Regions from separate parts of the Paenibacillus nicotianae genome, predicted to be linked through region 3. Evidence: predicted binding sites of a transcription regulator. Region 3 holds the regulator's gene; each other region holds the start of a gene.
The links. The regulator Rex, encoded in region 3, represses fermentation and respiration genes when NADH is low (regulators of the CRP and FNR family bind a similar motif). The targets are predictions, from matches to a motif close to TTGTGAAATATTTCACAA.
Positions count from the first base shown of each region.

Region 1: ACFSGI_RS21530 (TorD/DmsD family molecular chaperone) is a predicted target of Rex. The motif match lies at 3,210-3,227, and genes of this name have one in related genera.
Region 2: ACFSGI_RS21685 (AtpZ/AtpI family protein) is a predicted target of Rex. The motif match lies at 2,875-2,892, and genes of this name have one in related genera.

Region 1 covers NZ_JBHUGF010000011.1:620,817-627,312, reverse strand. The annotation lists gene ACFSGI_RS21555 (TetR/AcrR family transcriptional regulator) at 1-501, shown strand, start outside; gene ACFSGI_RS21550 (DMT family transporter) at 543-908, shown strand; gene ACFSGI_RS21545 (DMT family transporter) at 908-1,222, shown strand; gene ACFSGI_RS21540 (1-phosphofructokinase family hexose kinase) at 1,237-2,178, shown strand; gene ACFSGI_RS21535 (hypothetical protein) at 2,184-2,384, opposite strand; gene ACFSGI_RS21530 (TorD/DmsD family molecular chaperone) at 2,525-3,196, opposite strand; gene mobA (molybdenum cofactor guanylyltransferase) at 3,434-4,081, opposite strand; gene ACFSGI_RS21520 (MFS transporter) at 4,185-5,390, shown strand; gene ACFSGI_RS21515 (glutamine--tRNA ligase/YqeY domain fusion protein) at 5,579-6,496, opposite strand, start outside.
Region 2 covers NZ_JBHUGF010000011.1:654,019-660,514, forward strand. The annotation lists gene ACFSGI_RS21670 (serine hydroxymethyltransferase) at 1-531, shown strand, start outside; gene upp (uracil phosphoribosyltransferase) at 1,011-1,640, shown strand; gene wecB (non-hydrolyzing UDP-N-acetylglucosamine 2-epimerase) at 1,661-2,833, shown strand; gene ACFSGI_RS21685 (AtpZ/AtpI family protein) at 3,001-3,246, shown strand; gene ACFSGI_RS21690 (ATP synthase subunit I) at 3,239-3,652, shown strand; gene atpB (F0F1 ATP synthase subunit A) at 3,645-4,439, shown strand; gene atpE (F0F1 ATP synthase subunit C) at 4,585-4,809, shown strand; gene atpF (F0F1 ATP synthase subunit B) at 4,915-5,400, shown strand; gene ACFSGI_RS21710 (F0F1 ATP synthase subunit delta) at 5,397-5,945, shown strand; gene atpA (F0F1 ATP synthase subunit alpha) at 5,961-6,496, shown strand, end outside.
Region 3 covers NZ_JBHUGF010000010.1:758,295-764,790, forward strand. The annotation lists gene dinG (ATP-dependent DNA helicase DinG) at 1-894, shown strand, start outside; gene ACFSGI_RS07580 (redox-sensing transcriptional repressor Rex) at 891-1,538, shown strand; gene ACFSGI_RS07585 (amidohydrolase) at 1,531-2,838, shown strand; gene ACFSGI_RS07590 (cell wall elongation regulator TseB-like domain-containing protein) at 2,869-3,417, shown strand; gene ACFSGI_RS07595 (methyl-accepting chemotaxis protein) at 3,512-5,200, opposite strand; gene ACFSGI_RS07600 (sugar ABC transporter substrate-binding protein) at 5,225-6,244, opposite strand.

The sequences.
Region 1 (6,496 bases), on a different contig from region 3:
GGGATCAAAAAACCTTCGATCTATGCTCATTTTAAAAGTAAAGAAGATTTATTTCTGCATGTACTTCGTCAGACCTTACGTGAATTTAAGCGACGAATTATTCGTTATATGATTCGTCATGTGCATATTCCATTACAAGAGCGTTTGTATCAATTGATCGTATTTTTACAACAACAGTATTCAGATGATGCCATCATCAAATTCGTGATGCGAATGTGTTTTTTTCCACATATGGCTTCGGAAAAAGAAATTATCCCTCTGGTGTACGCTTTGATCGATGATTTGGAAGCAAGACTGTTGCGATTATTAGATGTGCATGTAGATCAGTATGATCTGCTGTTAGTTGTACCTACCATTGAAGCGGCAAAAGGATACATGACCGTAGTCGATGGAGTCATGATCGATATGTTGTACAGTGAACCTTCTCGATCGGTACAACGGTTACAGGTGATTTTCCCTATTTACTGGCGCGGGGTCACTCTCTCGGCGACCACAACTTGATTGAAATTGCTTAACGAGCAACAAAGGAGATTAGACTGATTATGAATCGCAATTGGTTATACGTATTAATAGGAGGATGTATCGAAGTCGTCTGGGTATCTGGACTAAAACACGCTGCAACTCCGCTGGAATGGCTACTCACTGCAATAGGGATAGCAATCAGCTTTTATCTTATTATCAAAGCTTCTACTCGCTTACCTGTAGGGACAGTCTATGCAGTCTTTACTGGAATCGGCACAGCCGGAACGGTCGCTGCTGAAATGATTATTTTCGGTGAACCTTTTCACTGGCTTAAAGTAATACTGATTCTTGTATTGATGATCGGTGTAGCGGGATTGAAATTAGTAACTGATAATGGCACCGACGATGAAGCTCAGTCTGCTACAGCGAAAGCAGGTGAAGCATAATGTCTTGGATAGCACTTGTTATGGCTGGTGGATTTGAAGTGGTTGGTGTAATTATGATGAACCGTATTGTTCGCCAGAAGTCCTTGCTAAATTATCTTTTGATGATTTTGACATTTGCAGGGAGCTTCTCTTGTCTAACGATTGCCATGAACGGTATTCCGATGGGAACTGCTTATGCCATCTGGACAGGAATCGGTACAGTCGGTGGTACATTAGTCGGTATGTTTATGTACGGCGAAGCCAAAAGTGGACTACGCATTTTATTTATCGCAATGATTATTGCATCAGCTATTGGACTTAAATTGATTGCGTAAGAGGTGAATCGTACTTGATAACAACAGTTACGTTGAATACAGCGCTAGATATTATTTATCGTGCTCCTGCTTTTCATATAGATCAGGTGCATCGCTTACCAGGGATTACGGTTCCTGGTGGCAAAGGAATCAATGCTGCGCGCGTGATCCATACTCTGGGTGAATCGGTTACAGCAACAGGCTTTATGGCAGGCTACAATGGACAGAAAATGCAATCTCTATTGCAACAAGAAGGCGTACACTGTGAATTTATCGAAGTACAAGGAGAAACAAGGCTAGCTATCACTGTACTGGATCAACAGCACAGCACACAGACTGAATTGATCGAGCAAGCTTCTTCCTATGTAACGTCTGAATCGTTGCTTCTTTTGGAACAGCAGATTGCACAAGTAGCTAGTACGTCAGCATGGGTATTATTTTCCGGTAGTATTCCTGAAGGTTGCCCTGCTGATCTGTATGCGACACTGATAGAGATTGCCAAAGCCAAAGGTGCCAAAACAGCACTGGATGCAAGTGGAGACGCGCTACGTTACGGATTACAAGCTGCTCCTGATCTGGTGAAGCCTAATGAAGATGAAGCTGGTGCATGGGCTGGTATCCCTTACGCTGATCACTATTCGGATCAGACATTAGATGATGTATTAACCGCTATGCTTGATCATGGTGTTCCGATGGCTACGATCTCTTTAGGCAAACATGGAGCGATAGCAGCTCAAGGTTCGGCACGTTATCGATTGCATGTGCCACAGCTAGATATTGTCAGTGCTCTTGGAAGCGGAGATGCCATGGCAGCAGGCATGGTAACAGCCGCTTATCGTGGTGGTGATCTTGCAGAAATGCTTCGATATGGCGCTGCTTGTGGTAGTGCTTGTGCACTTCAACCGATTGCTGGCAAAGTAGATCTACACGACGTACAACATATACTTCAGCAAATAAAAATAACCCCTGAGTCATAATGTACTCAGGGGATTTTGGTGTGCGAACCGAATCGAACATCCATATAAATTTGACCTGTATCTCCATCGCTTACCACAAAATTAATTTCTTGTGGTACTAATTCCTTTAACGCATACTGACGCGCCCAATCGAGCGATGGAAATTCCGCTTTTCTGTCTACTGCTTTTACGACAATACATTGTTTGAGGCAATGGTATTTATTCAAGGCAGTAAACCTCCCTTACCAATCATTAGACTGAAATGACTGATTTGACACACAGAATTGGAAAAAAATTCTTATTATTTTATAACATAAAAGGAAATCCCTATTTCAGATTATTCTTGTCATGAAATAGGGATTTCCTTTTATGCTAGGCGTGTCACAATGTGCTGAAGTTCTTTTAGATCATTTTGTAAATACGTCGGTAACATCTGAGCCCATTCGCGATACAACGGACTGCAAGTGGTTTTACCAAGTTCAGCGCAGAATGAAGGAACCCACGGAATTAAATAATGTTCCAAAAATTCGATCTGCATTTGGGCAATCATTTTACGGTTAGATGAATGCATATCTGTCTCGGCAGAGCGTTCAGCTAATAAAGCCATAAATTCTAATTCAATACCGATATGATCATCTGTTTCATGATCCATTTTTTTGAAAGCAATGCCTGCACGAGCATATACTGCATTAACAACAGCTTCATAAGCAGTACGCCCTTGCTCATTCGTTACATAATACGACGCTTGAGGTGGATAATTCACCTGTTGATCTTGCTCGAACAACTGGCTATATTCTGCACATTCTTGACGAGCATATTGCATAATATCATGTAGCTTTGTATTTTCCAGTGTATTCAGCAAAGCATAATCATTTGTAAATAGACGGTTGATTTTGGAAGCTTCTTTTTTCCATTCGATTAACTTGGATAAGGTAGGTTTGCGTTCTAACATTTCACTAAGCAGACGATACGTCATTACACGACTGTATAACCATTCTTGGCGAGATTGATGCGTTTCCGGTTCTGTATACATAGTCATCTTACATCACTCCTTGTGATAATATTCACATATTTAAATAATTGAATTCCGACATCAAAGGTTTGAAGCAATATATAGGTTTGATCGTTAGTAAACGTATACGTTGTGGTTCATCATTTGACTTGTTGATCTGTCTTTATTGTACTCTATTTTCTACGCATTAGGGGCAATTTACGTATACGTTCATAAAATAGTCATGTTTGTCACGCTTTCAAAAGGACTTATGCCACAGACTGGCTACAATAAAGAAGGATATTGCTTCAAAATTTGCAAAACCTGCTCATACGACTGCGGATCATTCATATTATACAAGCTATACTCCGATATACTTTGAAAAGAAGAGTGTAACGTGCTCTCGGGTTGATATAATGATTCGATCTCTACGTATTGTACCTGTTGCTGATCTAACCAATCTCGTACACGTAATTGATTGTGTTCTAATGCTAATTGAAGTGATGGCAATACACTTTGATGATAGACAGCATACAGTGGATGAATACGTCCAGCTTGCATCGGAATAATCGCCTGCACACCTTCGGTATTGGTTTGCGCTATCAGATGTTGCATAAGTAAAGTACTGGCAAAAGGCAGATCACAAGCACTGACTACATACCACTCGCTTCTAATCTGTGATAACGCTGTATGTAGACCGGCAAGCGGGCCTTGTCCGGGGTAAATATCAGGTACGCTCGGAATACGCAAAAATGAATAATCTGCTGTAGGATTACCTGCGATCCATAATGACGAAGTAACCGGTTGTAACGCTTGGGCTACACGTTCAATAATGGTATGATCAGCAATAAATAATAATGCTTTATTTTGACCCATACGGCTAGACTGACCACCTGCTAAAATAATACCTGTATATTTAAAAGTGGATAGCATCATGAATTATCCTTTCTACTCCAAAAATAAACAAAATTGGTTTGTATCCCTTTTCAACACATGCTACAGTGAATGAAATGTCCGATGAAAGGATTGGCTGGCTTTGCATCCGAATATAAACAACACTACTTTTACACCATTACGATGGTTTACCTTTTTTATATATGGAACACTGGTTATTTTTACGAGCTTTTTTCAATTATACCTGCAAGATATCGGAATGAGCCAGAGTGAGATTGGTGCTTTGATGGCGATTGGCCCACTAATCTCATTAATTGCTAATCCATTTTGGGGATTTTATGGTGATCGTCTACAAAATGTACGATTTGTACTACTGATTATGATGCTAGGTACGTTGCTGATGGTTCAGCTTGTTTTTCATGTGCACAATTATACGATTATTTATATTGTGATGACGGTATTTTTCTTTTTCCAGACACCGATGCTGGCACAAAGTAATACACTTATTCTTAGTTATATTGATGGTACACCCAAAAAGTTTGGCGGTTTTCGTTTATACGGTTCACTAGGTTGGGCATTAACGGCTGTTGCCGCAGGCCCTGTTATTGATCGATTAGGCGTATCCCAAATCGGTACGGTGTTTACAGTGCTGCTTCTTATTGCAATCGGTATCATTTTGTTATTGCCACCACAGAACAAGTTACCGGGTGGATCAGCAACGATGAATCGCTATGCGATGAAGAAATTACTCGGTAATTTATATTTTGTCGGCTTTATTGTATTTGGTATTCTGGTTGCGATTCCCAATGCGATGAACAGTACGTTTGTATCGCTGTATATCGTTGAACTCGGTGGAACCAAATCGATGGTCGGCTGGGCGGTGTTTGCTTCTTCTATTTTTGAAGCGGCTTTGTTTTTGTTATTTGATCGGTATTTGAAGCGTAATATTTCATTTATGATCGGTTGGTTAGCGATTGTAAGTCTGCTGTTCACGTTACGCTGGTTTTTGATGGCGGAAGCAACCAGCCCGTGGGAAATTATCGCGATTCAATTACTTCATGCGGTGACATTTGGTGGTTATTTCTATGTCGGTACACAGCTTACGATGATGTTTGTTCCCAAAGCATTCCGTAGCTCAGGGCAAGCGATCTATACGATGACATGGAGCGGTGTCTCCGGTGTAATTGCAGGTTTTCTCGGTGGATGGTTATTTCAGAACTTCGGTTCAGAACAAATGTATCTAGCCGGTGTAGCTCTTTCCTTTGTCGGAGCGATCGGATTCGCATCGATGTGGCTCAATGTGAAGCGCACGCAATACCGGATGGATGAAGAAGACGAACAGTATTAAAGCCGTTGATAAGCTTGAATAGGTTATACAATATCTATGCATGATATCAACGTTATCTTTTGCACCATATCCAATACTCTACAGTTTGATAATAGATCAAATAAAAACCGCCCTTCTCACTAATTGAGAACAGGCGGTTTTTTGATACTATTTATTCTTATTTGATTTGTTATAGAGGTAGATCACTCTTATGCTTTTGGCAATTTGAAAGAACTCTTCATTGATACAACAAGGTTAAAGACCGGATCACCTGGCATGGTGTATTTCGGATCAGCACTGAAATAACCATGACGGAAAAATTGATAGCGGTCATACGCTTTGGAATCTTTCAAACCAGGTTCTACAAATCCATGCACCACTTCAAGTGATTTTGGATTCAAATAATCCAAAAACGTTTTTTCAGTAGTTTCTTCGTTCTCATCGGTTAATTCTGCGTCTGCTTCTTCCGCTGTAATCAATGGCTCATACAGACGGAATTCCGCTGGAACTGCTTGGCTTGCTTCCACCCAGTGAATCGTTCCTTTAACTTTACGTCCGGTAAATCCGCTACCGCTTTTCGTTTCTACATCATACGTACAATGAATTTCTGTGACGTTGCCTTCTTCATCTTTGATGACATCATTACATTTGATAAAGTAAGCATGTTTCAAGCGAACTTCATTGCCCGGGAATAGACGGAAATATTTATTCGGTGGATTTTCCATAAAGTCATCTTGCTCGATATAAATTTCACGTGAAAATGGAATTTGGCGAATACCCATTTCTTCATTTTCAGTGTTATTTTCAGCATCTAACATTTCTACTTGTCCTTCAGGGTAGTTGGTAATTACCACTTTAAGTGGACGCAAAATACCCATTGTACGAGGCACACGCAATTTCAAGTCTTCACGTACAAAATGATCTAGTGTTTGTAGATCAACAACGCCTTGACTCTTAGAAATACCTGTCTCGTAGACAAAAGCACGAATACCTTCCGGTGTATATCCACGACGACGTAATCCTGAGATTGTCGGCATACGAGGATCATCCCAACCATCCACAATATTTTCATCGACCAGTTGCTTCAGCTTACGTTTACTTGTTAACGTCTGTGCTAAGTTCAAGCG
Region 2 (6,496 bases), on a different contig from region 3:
AAAGCATGGGCGCAAGCGATCGATAAAGCAGTATTCCCAGGTTCACAAGGTGGCCCATTGATGCACGTAATTGCTTCCAAAGCAGTAGCATTTGGCGAAGCTTTAGATCCTTCTTTCAAAACGTATGCTCAAAATGTAGTTAAAAATGCAAAAGTGCTTGCGCAAACATTAGTAGACGAAGGATTGACGATCGTGTCTGGTGGTACAGATAATCACTTGATGCTTGTAGATACACGCAGCGTAAATATCACAGGTAAAGAAGCAGAGCATGTACTTGATTCGGTAGGCATTACAACGAACAAAAACGCTATTCCTTTCGATCCAACAAGTCCATTTATTACAAGTGGTATTCGTCTAGGAACACCTGCGGCAACATCACGCGGTATGGATGAAGCAGCTATGGTGAAGATCGGTCAGATTATTGCGATGACACTCAAATCTCCTAAAGATGAAGCTGTTCTTGCCAAAGCAAGTGCACAAGTAGCTGAACTTACAAGTCAATTTCCTTTGTATCAACAAATGAATTATTAATTTAAAAGTGAATAAACAGTTACTTATATATCATTAATTTGTACTTTGCCGGCAGAAATTCTTATTTCTGTCGGTTTTTCATTATTTTTTTAAAAAAATTTGAAAGATTTACTCCCATTTAAGCAATTTACCATTATAATAGAAAAGACTGGGTGGAAATGATGTAGAATTTGTTTTTATCTGGTAAATGTAAGCGTTATATTGATAAACTCATTACGTTTAATATATTTTACTATGTCAAAAATCATATGTATTTGAAGCGCTCTGAGGGATGCTTAAAGTGTTCATTAGTAAAAAGAAATAATTCGACAGGATATCGGATGAAATTGCCCACAGGGAATGATATAATAGACGAGGTTTGTGGGGCAACATAGAATTCCCCTGATCCTTTTGCTTTGTGGAATGGCCACAAAACCTGATGTGATAGCAAATAGGATGTAGCTAATGTTTATTATTGAAAAGTACCGGAGGGAAAAACTATGGCAAAATTAGTAATATGCGATCATCCTTTAATTCAACACAAATTAACATTTATTCGTGATGTACAGACTAACACGAAAGATTTCCGCGAGCTTGTTGACGAAGTAGCAACATTGATGGCTTACGAAATCACACGTGATATTCCACTTGAATCAATTCCGGTAGAAACACCTGTAATCAAAACAGAAGGCAAAGTTATTTCTGGACGTATGTTGGGTCTAATTCCTATTTTACGTGCAGGATTGGGTATGCTAGATGGCGTACTTAAATTATTGCCGGCTGCTAAAGTTGGACATGTAGGATTGTTCCGCGATCCAGAAACATTCCAACCGGTTGAATATTATGTGAAGCTTCCTACTGACGTGCAAGAACGTGAATTGATCGTGATTGATCCGATGTTAGCAACAGGCGGTTCTGCGATTGCTGCTATTGATGTTCTCAAAAAGCGTGGATGCACTCAGATCAAAATGATGAATCTTATCGCTGCTCCTGAAGGAGTCAAAGCTGTTCAAGACGCTCACCCGGATGTAGATATTTATGTTGCTGCATTAGATGAGAAATTGGATGAGCATGGATATATCGTACCTGGACTCGGCGATGCCGGAGACCGTTTGTACGGAACCAAGTAAAGCGAGGTAATCTCAGACTTATGAAAAAAATTAAAGTAATGACGATTTTCGGTGTACGTCCTGAAGCAATCAAAATGGCTCCATTGATTCTGGAACTGCAAAAGCATCCTGAACATATTGAGTCAATCGTTTGCGTTACTGCGCAACATCGTCAAATGTTGGATCAAGTGCTTGAAGTTTTTAATATTACTCCAGATTATGATCTAGATGTAATGAAAGATCGTCAGACGCTGAACGAAATTTCGATGCGTGTACTTAGTGGTTTAGAGCCAGTACTGCAAGAAGTGAAGCCTGATATTGTTCTGGTTCATGGAGACACGTTGACTACATTTCTTGCGAGCTATGCTTCATTTATGCAGCAGATTAATGTGGGTCATGTTGAAGCAGGATTACGTACGTGGAACAAGCTTTCCCCGTATCCTGAAGAAATGAATCGCCAATTGACAGGTGTACTTGCTGATTTACACTTTGCACCTACAAGCTGGTCAGCAGGTAATTTATTGAAAGAAAATAAATCGCCGTCAAGCGTGTATATCACAGGCAATACTGTTACAGATGTGTTTCAATATACTGTACAGCCTGATTATCATCATCCTGTTTTGGAATGGGCAGCAGGTAAACGTCTGATTTTGATGACTGCACATCGTCGTGAATCTCAAGGCGAACCGCATCGTAATATTTTCCGCGCGGTCAAGCGTATTGCTGACGAATTTGAAGATATTGCGATCGTGTATCCAGTTCATCCAAGTCCAGCAGTGAAAGAACCTGCTCATGAAATATTAGGCAATCATCCGCGCATTCAGTTGATCGATCCTCTGGATGTTGTCGATTTGCATAATTTTTATCCGCATACCCATCTGATCTTAACGGATTCAGGTGGACTTCAGGAAGAAGCGCCTTCATTCGGTGTTCCTGTACTGGTGCTACGTGATACCACAGAGCGTCCAGAAGGAATAGAAGCAGGTACACTTGAAATGGTAGGTACAGATGAAGAGAAGATCTACGAGCGTGCTCATGCATTGCTGAGTGACTCTGAACTGTATGCTTCGATGAGTGAAGCTTCCAATCCTTATGGTGATGGTCAGGCATCGCCGCGGATTGTCAATGCGATTTTGCATCATTATGGTATTTTAGAGGATCGTCCTGAAGAGTTTCACACAACGTTCAAAAAAGGTCCCACAGCCGTATTGTGAAAAATGATTTCACAGTATACAGTGGTACTGTAGGGTTAGCGTGATGAAACGCTTCATATCAACGATGTTCTGTGAAAGTCTTGCGTTAATGTGCTAAAGGAAGATGGTTTGACAAAGGCTTAGCCGATTCAGTACAATGAACTGGGATTCCGAGGGTGGAGTGTAGAATGGCAGATGAACCCAAATCAAGCAATTCAAGTTCAAGTCCGTGGAAAGCGGTTGGACTTGTTAGTGTGATTGGAATAGATTTAGCTGTATGTACACTCGCCGGATTCTGGTTCGGTTCTTGGCTTGATAAAGTATGGCATAGCTCAGGAATAGGAACCGGACTCGGAGTACTTGCAGGTATGATTCTAGGTATTTTCGGTATTGTTCTTATCATTAAGAAAATAGTGGGGGAAACGAATGAATGAAATACCAAGTTACATTTATTGGCTGACCCGGACTACCTTTGTTTTTCTAGCTCTTTGCTTTTTAGCAGTTGCATTCCTGCCTCAATCTCGTCCGATTGCTTTTGGGATGATCGTTGGTTCGGCAGTCAGTTATATCAACACCAAATATTTAGCTAAAAAAGTAAGTATGATGACTGAAGCAGCAGCAACAGGTAGAAGAGGACCGAAGGGTTTAGGGTTTGCACAACGTGCAGCAATTTCGATCGGAGCGGTAGTACTTGCTATTGAGTTCCCGCATTTGTTTGAAATTCATGCCCTAGCTGGCAGTCTGGTGTTCGCACCATTCGCGCTAATTGTTATCGGTTATTTCCTTTCTCGCCATGAGCGTGATAACTCCGATAATGAAAGGGGTGAGAAAAATGCATGAATCACCGATGATAAAAGTCGGGGGGATCGATTTTGATTTATCTATCATTATTGCGTTGATTGTTAGTTGTGCTGTAGTGTTTATTTTAGTAAAACTAGCAACACGTAATCTATCGGTAGAAAATCCAGGCAAGTTGCAAAACTTTATGGAATGGGTCGTAGAATTCGTTCAAGGACTAATTTCGAGCACGATGGACTACAAAAAAGGAAAGCCTTTTCTTTCTCTTGGTTTGACTTTAATTATGTTCATCTTTGTTAGCAATATGCTTGGGCTTCCATTTGGTTTAGTGTTCGATTATACAAGCGTAGAAAAAGCTACTGCTTTTGGTCAACCATTAACATCTGTAGTGGATGGACTGGCAAAAGGAAGTCATGGTGTGGAAGTCGCTTGGTGGAAATCACCTACAGCTGATGCTGGAGCAGCGATGGGTCTGGCACTAATCGTATTCGTTCTTGTCCATTATTTAGGGATGGTCAGAAATACGAAGTCATACTTCAAACACTATTTCAAACCGTTCTTTTTCTTTTTCCCTATCAACTTGATCGAACAATTCTCCAAACTTTTGACACACGGTATGCGGCTATTCGGTAATATTTTTGCCGGCGAAGTTCTTATTGCTGTATTGCTTAAAATGTCAGGCGTCTGGTACGGAGCTATCGCTTCGGTTGTAGGTCTTATTGTATGGCAAGGATTTAGTATCTTTGTTGGCTCTATCCAAGCCTTTGTCTTCACGATCCTGGCTATGGTATACATATCACAGTCACTAGAGACGGAAGAAGATCACTAAAATACTATCGGCACGTTTCGGCAACTTTTGAATAGTTGGTATCATCAGTCACTGTGTAAGGGTTCAAAGTTCGGAAGTAGGATAACCTTCATACCGGGCTCAATATAAATTTACTATCTCACATATCTTTAAGGAGGATTTTTAAATGGGAGCATTAGCATTTCTAGCAGCTGCTATCGCAGTAGGTTTGGGCGCATTGGGCGCAGGTATTGGTAACGGTCTAATCGTAAGTAAAACGGTTGAAGGTATCGCTCGTCAACCAGAAGCAAAAGCAACATTGCAAACAGTTATGTTTATCGGTGTAGGTTTGGTAGAAGCATTGCCAATCATCGGTGTAGTATTGGCATTCATTTTCTACGCAGCAGCGTAAATCAAGCACACATTGGCGGGGAAGGCCACAGCCATCCGCGCCTTCTTTTTAGCGTGTAGGGTACCTGAGAATTATTTAGATGTTTTGAGGAAGGAGTGAGCTGATTTGCATTTTGTATGGAGCAGTCTTGTAGTTACAATTATTGCTTTCTTGATTTTATATTGGTTATTAAGCCGTTATGCATTCGGTCCATTATTCTCTGTTATGGAGAAAAGACGTGAGCTGGTTAAACAGCAAATGGATGAAGCTGCATTAACACGCAGTCAAGCAGCTCAATATGTCGAAGACCAAAAAGCTGCACTTCAACAAGCACGTAAGGATGCTCAAGATATTATTGAGCAATCTCGTCAGACGAGCAATCGTCAAGCGGAACAATTGATTACTCAAGCGAAAGAGGAAACGACGCGTCTTAAAGAAGAAGCGGCTCGTGAAATCGAAAGCGAGAAAAATAAAGCTGTTGCTGCACTTCGCAGTGAAATCGGTGCCGTCTCTGTACAGATCGCTTCTAAAGTACTGGAAAGAGAAGTGGATGCCAAAGCCCAAGATCAGTTGGTTGACAACTATCTGAAAGAAGTAGGGATTAGACAATGAGCCGCGATACAGTAGTATCTACGCGTTATGCCAAAGCCCTTTTCGAAGCTGCATCTGAACATGGCACTGTAGAAGAGACAGAACAAGAACTAAAAGCAATCGTTGAAGCTTTTGCACAAGATGCAGATCTTCGCAATTTTATAGCAACACCAAATGTATCTTTTGAAGACAAACGTCGCGTGATTGAAACTGCTTTTGCAGGGAAAGTATCACAACCGCTGGTTCATACCATTACATTGTTGATCGAGCGTGGACGATATGGCATATTTGGCGAGTTATTGAATAGTTATACTGCAATCGTCAGTAGAACACTTAAAGTAGTCGATGCTTTTGTGTATACACCTTATCCTTTAGATGAGCGTGAAGAAGCAGAAGTGACTGCTAGATTCGGACAACTATCAGGCAAACGAATTCGTGTGCAAAATATTGTAGACAAAACTCTTCTTGGCGGACTTAAAGTCGTCATCGGAGACATGCTGTACGATGGAAGTCTTTCAGGCAAGTTAAATCGTCTGGAAAAGTCTTTTCAAAGACAAGCACAGTAGATAGGGGGGACTGACTTGAGTATCAGACCTGAAGAAATCAGTACATTGATTAAAAGTCAAATCGAGCAATACAAAAACGATATTGAAGTCGTTGAAGTTGGAACAGTTATCCAAGTAAGTGATGGTATTGCCCGTGTATACGGTTTGCAAAATGCAATGTCAGGCGAACTTCTTGAGTTCTCTAACGGCGTAATGGGTATGGCTTTGAACTTGGAATCCAATAATGTCGGTGTTGTTATTCTTGGGGAGTATTCACAAATTCGTGAAGGCGACCAAGTAAAACGCACAGGACGTATTATGCAAGTTCCTGTAGGGGAAGCTCTTCTAGGTCGCGTTGTCGATCCTTTGGGTCAACCTGTAGATGGTAAAGGACCTATTGCTGCAACAGAATTCCGTCCTGTTGAAGGCGGAGCACCTGGTGTTATTGACCGTAAATCGGTTCATGAGCCTATGCAAACAGGTATCAAAGCGATCGACGCGATGGTTCCTATCGGTCGTGGTCAACGTGAGTTGATTATCGGTGACCGTCAAACAGGTAAAACAGCGATTGC
Region 3 (6,496 bases):
TATGCTGTACCGGTTGATGTGAGCAAGCAACTGAAAGAGTACTTTTTTGATAAAAAGAAAAGTATTATTTTGACATCAGCAACATTATCAATCGAAAAGAAATTCCAATATATGATTGAACAACTGGGACTGGTAGAAGCAGAAAAAGAAGGTCGATTGATGACCGAACAGCTATCTTCACCTTTCAATTATCGTGAACAATCGCTATTGTTGATTCCGCGCGATTTCCCAAGTGTCAAAGGCAGTGTGGGTGATGCGTTCTTTGTAGATACATTAGCGAACTCATTGGCGGAGACTGCAAAAGCGACCAATGGACGAATGATGGTGTTATTTACCTCTTATCGGATGCTCAAGCAGGTGTATGAGCCTTTGAAAGAGAAGTTATCACATAGCGATATTGCAGTATTTGGTCAAGGCGTTGATGGAGGAAGTCGTACCAAGCTAACTCGAAGATTTCAAGAGCGCTCGGCTTCGGTCTTGCTCGGTACAAGCAGTTTTTGGGAAGGGGTCGATATTCCAGGCGAAGCATTAACTTGTCTGGCGATCGTGCGTTTACCTTTTCAACCGCCCAATCATCCACTGCTTGAAGCCAAAAGTGAACGGCTTAAAAAAGAAAAGAAAAATCCATTTATGAAATTATCTGTACCGCAAGCAGTTATCCGTTTCAAACAAGGTTTTGGTAGATTAGTACGGACATCTAGTGATCGAGGAATCGTTATTGTCTATGACACTCGTGTGATCGAATCCTATTATGGCAAGCATTTTCTATATTCATTGCCCGGTCCCAAAATGGAACATATGCCTACAGAGCAGATGGTACCCCGTATTACAGAATGGCTTAGCCAGGCCGAACCTGAAAAGGAAACTGTAAATCAAGAGGGGGAGCAAGCATGAAATCCGACAAAATATCAGAAGCAGTCGTGCGAAGACTACCTGTATACCTTCGATACTTGAACGAACTTCACACTCGTGAAGTTCCTACAGTGTCTTCGCAAGAACTGGGACAAAAATTAGATTTGAATCCAGCACAAATTCGCAAAGATTTAGCGTATTTTGGAGATTTTGGACGCAAAGGGATCGGTTATGATGTATCGTATCTGATTGAAAAAATACGTCATATTTTAAAATTAGATCAACAAATTAATGTCGCACTTGTAGGTGCAGGTAATCTAGGGCATGCCCTTTCTAACTATAATATGTATCTCAAAGAAACAATGAAAATTGTAGCTGTTTTTGATTCTCTTGAGCCTAAAGTAGGTTCGATGATCAATACATTAGTCGTGCAACCGATTGAAGAATTGGGAGCAACGATCAAAGAAAAAAGTATTCGTATTGGTATTATTACGGTACCAAATATTGAAGCACAGCGTGTAGCCGATCAGTTGATAGAAGCTGGAATAGAAGCGATTTTGAATTTTGCTCCGATTATTTTGAAAGCTCCACCGCATATTCGTGTGCACACTGCTGATTTTACAACGGATTTATTAAGCCTTGCCTATTATCTGGAAGATGGAAAGGAACATGAAACTAATGAATAATACTTCGAACAAATGGGTTATCAAAAACGGTATGTTTGCTGTAATGAGCGAAGAGAAATCGATGCTTTTTGGACATATGGTGATAGAAGATGGATGGATCACTTATCTTGGAGAAGAAGAACCTGTGATCGAAGAAGGCACGACAGTAGTCGATGGTAATCATTTGTTCTTTATCCCAGGTCTAGTGAACAGTCATGGTCATGCAGCAATGTCGTTGCTACGCGGCTATGGAGACGATCTGGCTCTACAAGTATGGTTACAAGAAAAAATGTGGCCGATGGAAGCGAAATTCACAAGTGACGATGTATACTGGGGAACTGCTTTATCAGTATTAGAAATGTTAAAAGGCGGTACGACTACATTCCTCGATATGTATGACCGCTCAGAACGTGTAGCAGAAGTCGTAGAACAATCCGGTATGCGTGCAGTATTGATGCGTGGTGTAATCGGCTTATGTTCAGAAGAAGAGCAAAAGCAAAAGCTAAAACAATCGATCGACTTTGCACGTGATTGGCATGGTCAAGCAAATGGACGTATTACAACGATGATGTCTCCACACGCACCGTATACTTGTCCACCTGCATACATCGAACAATTTGTACAAGCAGCTCATGATCTGGATTTGCCGCTGCATACACATATGTCTGAGACACTGGCAGAAGTTCAATTAAACGTTACTGATTATGGATTACGTCCTGTAGCTCATTTGGAAAAATTAGGATTTTTCACTCGCCCAGCATTGCTAGCACATGCTGTTCATTTGAATGATGAAGAGATTGAAGTACTTGCTGAAAATAAAGTCGCAATTTCTCATAATCCGGGCAGTAACCTCAAATTAGCAAGTGGAGTAGCACGTGTACCTGATTTGTTGCGTGCAGGCGTTGTCGTTTCTTTGGGTACAGATGGCCCGGCAAGTAATAATAACCTGGATATGTTTGAAGAAATGCGTTTGGCAGCTCTTATTCATAAAGGAGTATCTGGTGATCCAACAGCCGTACCTGCACTAGAAGCATTGAAAATGGGTACTGAATATGGCGCAAGATCTGTATTTTTGAATGATGTGGGTACATTTGCTGTAGGGATGAAAGCTGATATTACAGCATTGAATGTAGATCAACCGCATTTCTTACCACGTACTGATTTTATTTCACACACTATCTATTCTGCCTCTGCTAAAGATGTATTGCATGTGTGGGTAGACGGTAAGCAATTGATCAAAGACGGTGTATCGTTAACACTGGATGAAGAAAAAATTCGTCATGAAGCCCAAAGTGCTTTTGAAGGTTTGCTTAAACGCTAACCGGAAGTCGACAGGAAAGGATGGCGTGTTTTGCGAAATTTGGGAAGTGGCAAGTGGATTGCAATCATTATTGTTGTAGTAGGATTGCTTATATTAGGTATTAATCAATTTTATGTTCATGTCATGGCAAAGCCCTGGAGTAAAGAGCAACTGGCAATCAATAGCGCGCAGGAAAAGGCTGATATTGTCTCGGTTACGCGTACATTCAATTCAGTATGGACAGATAGTTCAACCTATTGGGTCGTTGAAGGTAAAAACACAGCGCAAGAAGATCTAATGGTCTGGGTCAAATTTAATATAGACGGTTCAGTAGCTGAAGGAGCTAACGCTGTACATGTTGAAAAAACAGCAGGTACAGTATCTTATCAAGCAGCCACTGATCTGCTACAAAAAGATTTGCCTGGAGCAGAAGCTGTACGAATTGTACCTGGCTCATATAACGGGAAATATGCTTGGCAAGTCTTTGCCAAACTGAATGAGCGTTATTATTATATTTTCTACAATTTCAGAGATGGAACCAAATTAGGTGGACCTATGGAATTGCCTGCAACATTAAAAGGAACAGGGCAAGAAGACTAAAGTAGAAGAGTCATCGAAAAAAAGCATGATCTTTTGAATTCAGCGTATGAATTCATTCAGATCATGCTTTTTTTGCTGTAATAAAACGATACAATTATAAGCGGAATTGTAAAACAGTGCCTTGTAATTTCTCCGCCATAGCATGAAGTGTAGCAGTATGGGCTGTACTTTCTTCCAGAAAAGCTAACTGCTCTTCAGTAGCCGCACTGACACTTTCTGTATTCGAAGCGACATGATCGGTTAATCCTGAAATATTTTCCATAGATTTTACAATTTTCTCGGAATGACCGGATAAATGATGGAGCGAATTATTCACTTCTTTAATCTCGGCGGTCGTGTGATCGGTTAACGTTTTGATCGTGTTGAATAAATTGCCTACAGAATGTGCAGCAGTGATACCCTGACTGACTTCTTTTACCATACTTTCAACCGATTCGGTCGCGCCTCTAGTCTCATTTTGAATCGTATTTACTAATTCTTTAACACGTTTGACCGAATCATTGGTTTCATTCGATAGTTTGCGAATTTCGGAGGTCACCACAGCAAATCCACGTCCATGTTCTCCTGCGCGCGCGGCTTCAATAGCAGCATTCAGTGATAATAGACCTGTTTGCGAAGCGATGGAAGAAATAGCATTATTGATTTCTTCAATTTCACTAGAACGTTTATTGAGAGATAAAATAATGACTTCTAATTTACTCATTCGCTGATGAATTTGATCCATTTGATTCATCACATGCGCTATCTCTTTATCGCCTAATAGTGCTTGTGTCTGTGCTTGTTGAGCGACATTCATCGCTTGTTGACTGCTGTGATCAATCTGCTGAATATCTTTATTAACATCATATACAGCTTGTAGACCGCCTTCAACAATTTTGACCTGATCTTGAGTACTATTGGAGAGGTCTGACATAATATCAGCAACATGTTCAGCCGCTTTGCCCGTTTCAGACGCTCCACTAGCTACATCTCTAGAAATAGAAATGACCTGTGCTGCATTATCATTAATTTCATGAACCAGATGCCGCAGATTATTTTTCATACTGTTAAAAGAAGATGCAAGTTCTCCTAATTCATCTTTTTGTTTGACGGTTATATCTTCAATGTTGAGATCACCTGTAGATATCGCTTTCGCTGCTTTATTTAATTTTTGTAAAGGTTTGGAGATCAGACGAGAAATGATAATGCCAATAATAATAGCTAGAGCAAAGTTAATAACGCTAATCGTAATAGCCAGTTGACGCGCATGTAATATTTTTTGCAGATTTTCGTTTTTAGCCGTTTCCATAAGAATATCTTGTTGATCTGAAAATTGTTGAGCAAATGTAACAATCATACTACCTACAGGAATAACGCTTGTAATAATATCGAGATACGATTGATTCAGTTGTGTAGGAGGAAGATTAAACAACTCCTGAGCGTGTGTTTTGTAATAGTCATTCATTTTGAGCATATAATTTATTTTTTCAGTATCTTCTGGTGAGACGACTAGACTTTTCATATCTGTTAAAAGTTGAGTCGTCTGATCATTTGTACTTAATAATTGAGAACCGTCATAAGAATCCCGACTTAGCATATACGACTGCATATATCCATTCTGGCTTGTCGCATAAAATTTTAAATTGTCAGCTTGAGACTTGAGTGTTACATAACGATCTAGAATTGTACTCATCGACTGCTGTATTTGCTGAAGAGACATTATATAGACCACTCCTGCACAGCCAGCAATCAGGGCAATAGCAAGAAATCCAGCTAAAAGTTTATGCAGGATTGAAAGACGCATCATAACCCACTCCTTCATATATAATCATTTCCACTTAGCTATATATTTTTCTTCGTTTGCTTGTGTAATTAATTCATAAGGAATAATGATTTCTTTAGCGACTTTTTTCCCATTGGCTGCTTCGATCGTAGTTTGAAGGCCTTTACTGCCTTGAGCCGCTGCATTTTGAAAAACAGTGACTTTTAATTTATCAGCTTTCATAAAATTAAGAGCATCCATCGTACCATCGACACCGGCAAAAATAATATTTTGATCTTGACCATTAACCTGTGCTGCTAACATAGCTCCGATAATCATTTCATCATTGTTTGCTACAACAGCATCAATATGTTGTTTGGAAGCTAACCATTTAGCCATCAATGCCATGCCTTTAGCCCGATCGTAATTAGCTGTTTCTTCAAAAATAATTTTCATGTTCGGGTACTTAGCAATCACTTCTTTGTTGCCTTTAGTACGGTTTACCTGTGCATCACTGCCCATATCACCATCCATGATTGCAATATTACCTTTTCCGCCTAACAGTCTAGCGACTTCGTTCATCTGAAGTGTACCGGCAGTCAACGAATCAGAACCGATGTAAGAAGTGATTGTCGTTAATTCTTTAAATGTACGATTGACTGCAATGATAGGAATATTAGCTTGATTGGCTAAATCTACAATAGTTTTGGAAATGGTAGGATCCATTGGTAAAAAGGTAATTGCTTTTACATCTTGAGCAATAAATTCTTTGATTTGTTGAAGTTGAGTGGAGGGGTCATTTTTAGCGTCTGCATAAATGACAGTGACATCAGGTTGTGTTTTGGCATAGGCTTGCATACCAGAGGCTACATAACTGATAAATCTATCATTCATATTTGGAATAGATACACCAATCGTTATCTTTCCTGATGTGTTATTCGTAGTTGTAGGAGTCGTTGCTGTTGTAGTAGAGGCATTAGAAGCTGGTGAAGCAGGAGTTACAGAAGAACTGGAAGTACAACCTGAAATAAGCATAATGAGAGCGAACAACAAAAAAATAACGGGGAACTTTAAAAGTACACGCATTTAGCCAACCTCCATACTGTTCATTTTTAAAGCAGCATAGCGTTTACATTTTTTTAGATATAAATAAGGACAAAATGTGACAAGATATAAAATATATCGACAGAGGTTGTATTTTTAATAATAGAGATTTTTATTTTATTAAAGAGGAGAACATTAGTGGAGTTGAATATAAGCGGAGTTGAATATAACTAAAAAATGAATATGACTAAAAGTAGTGGTATTAGAAATCAAAAAACACATATGATATACTAG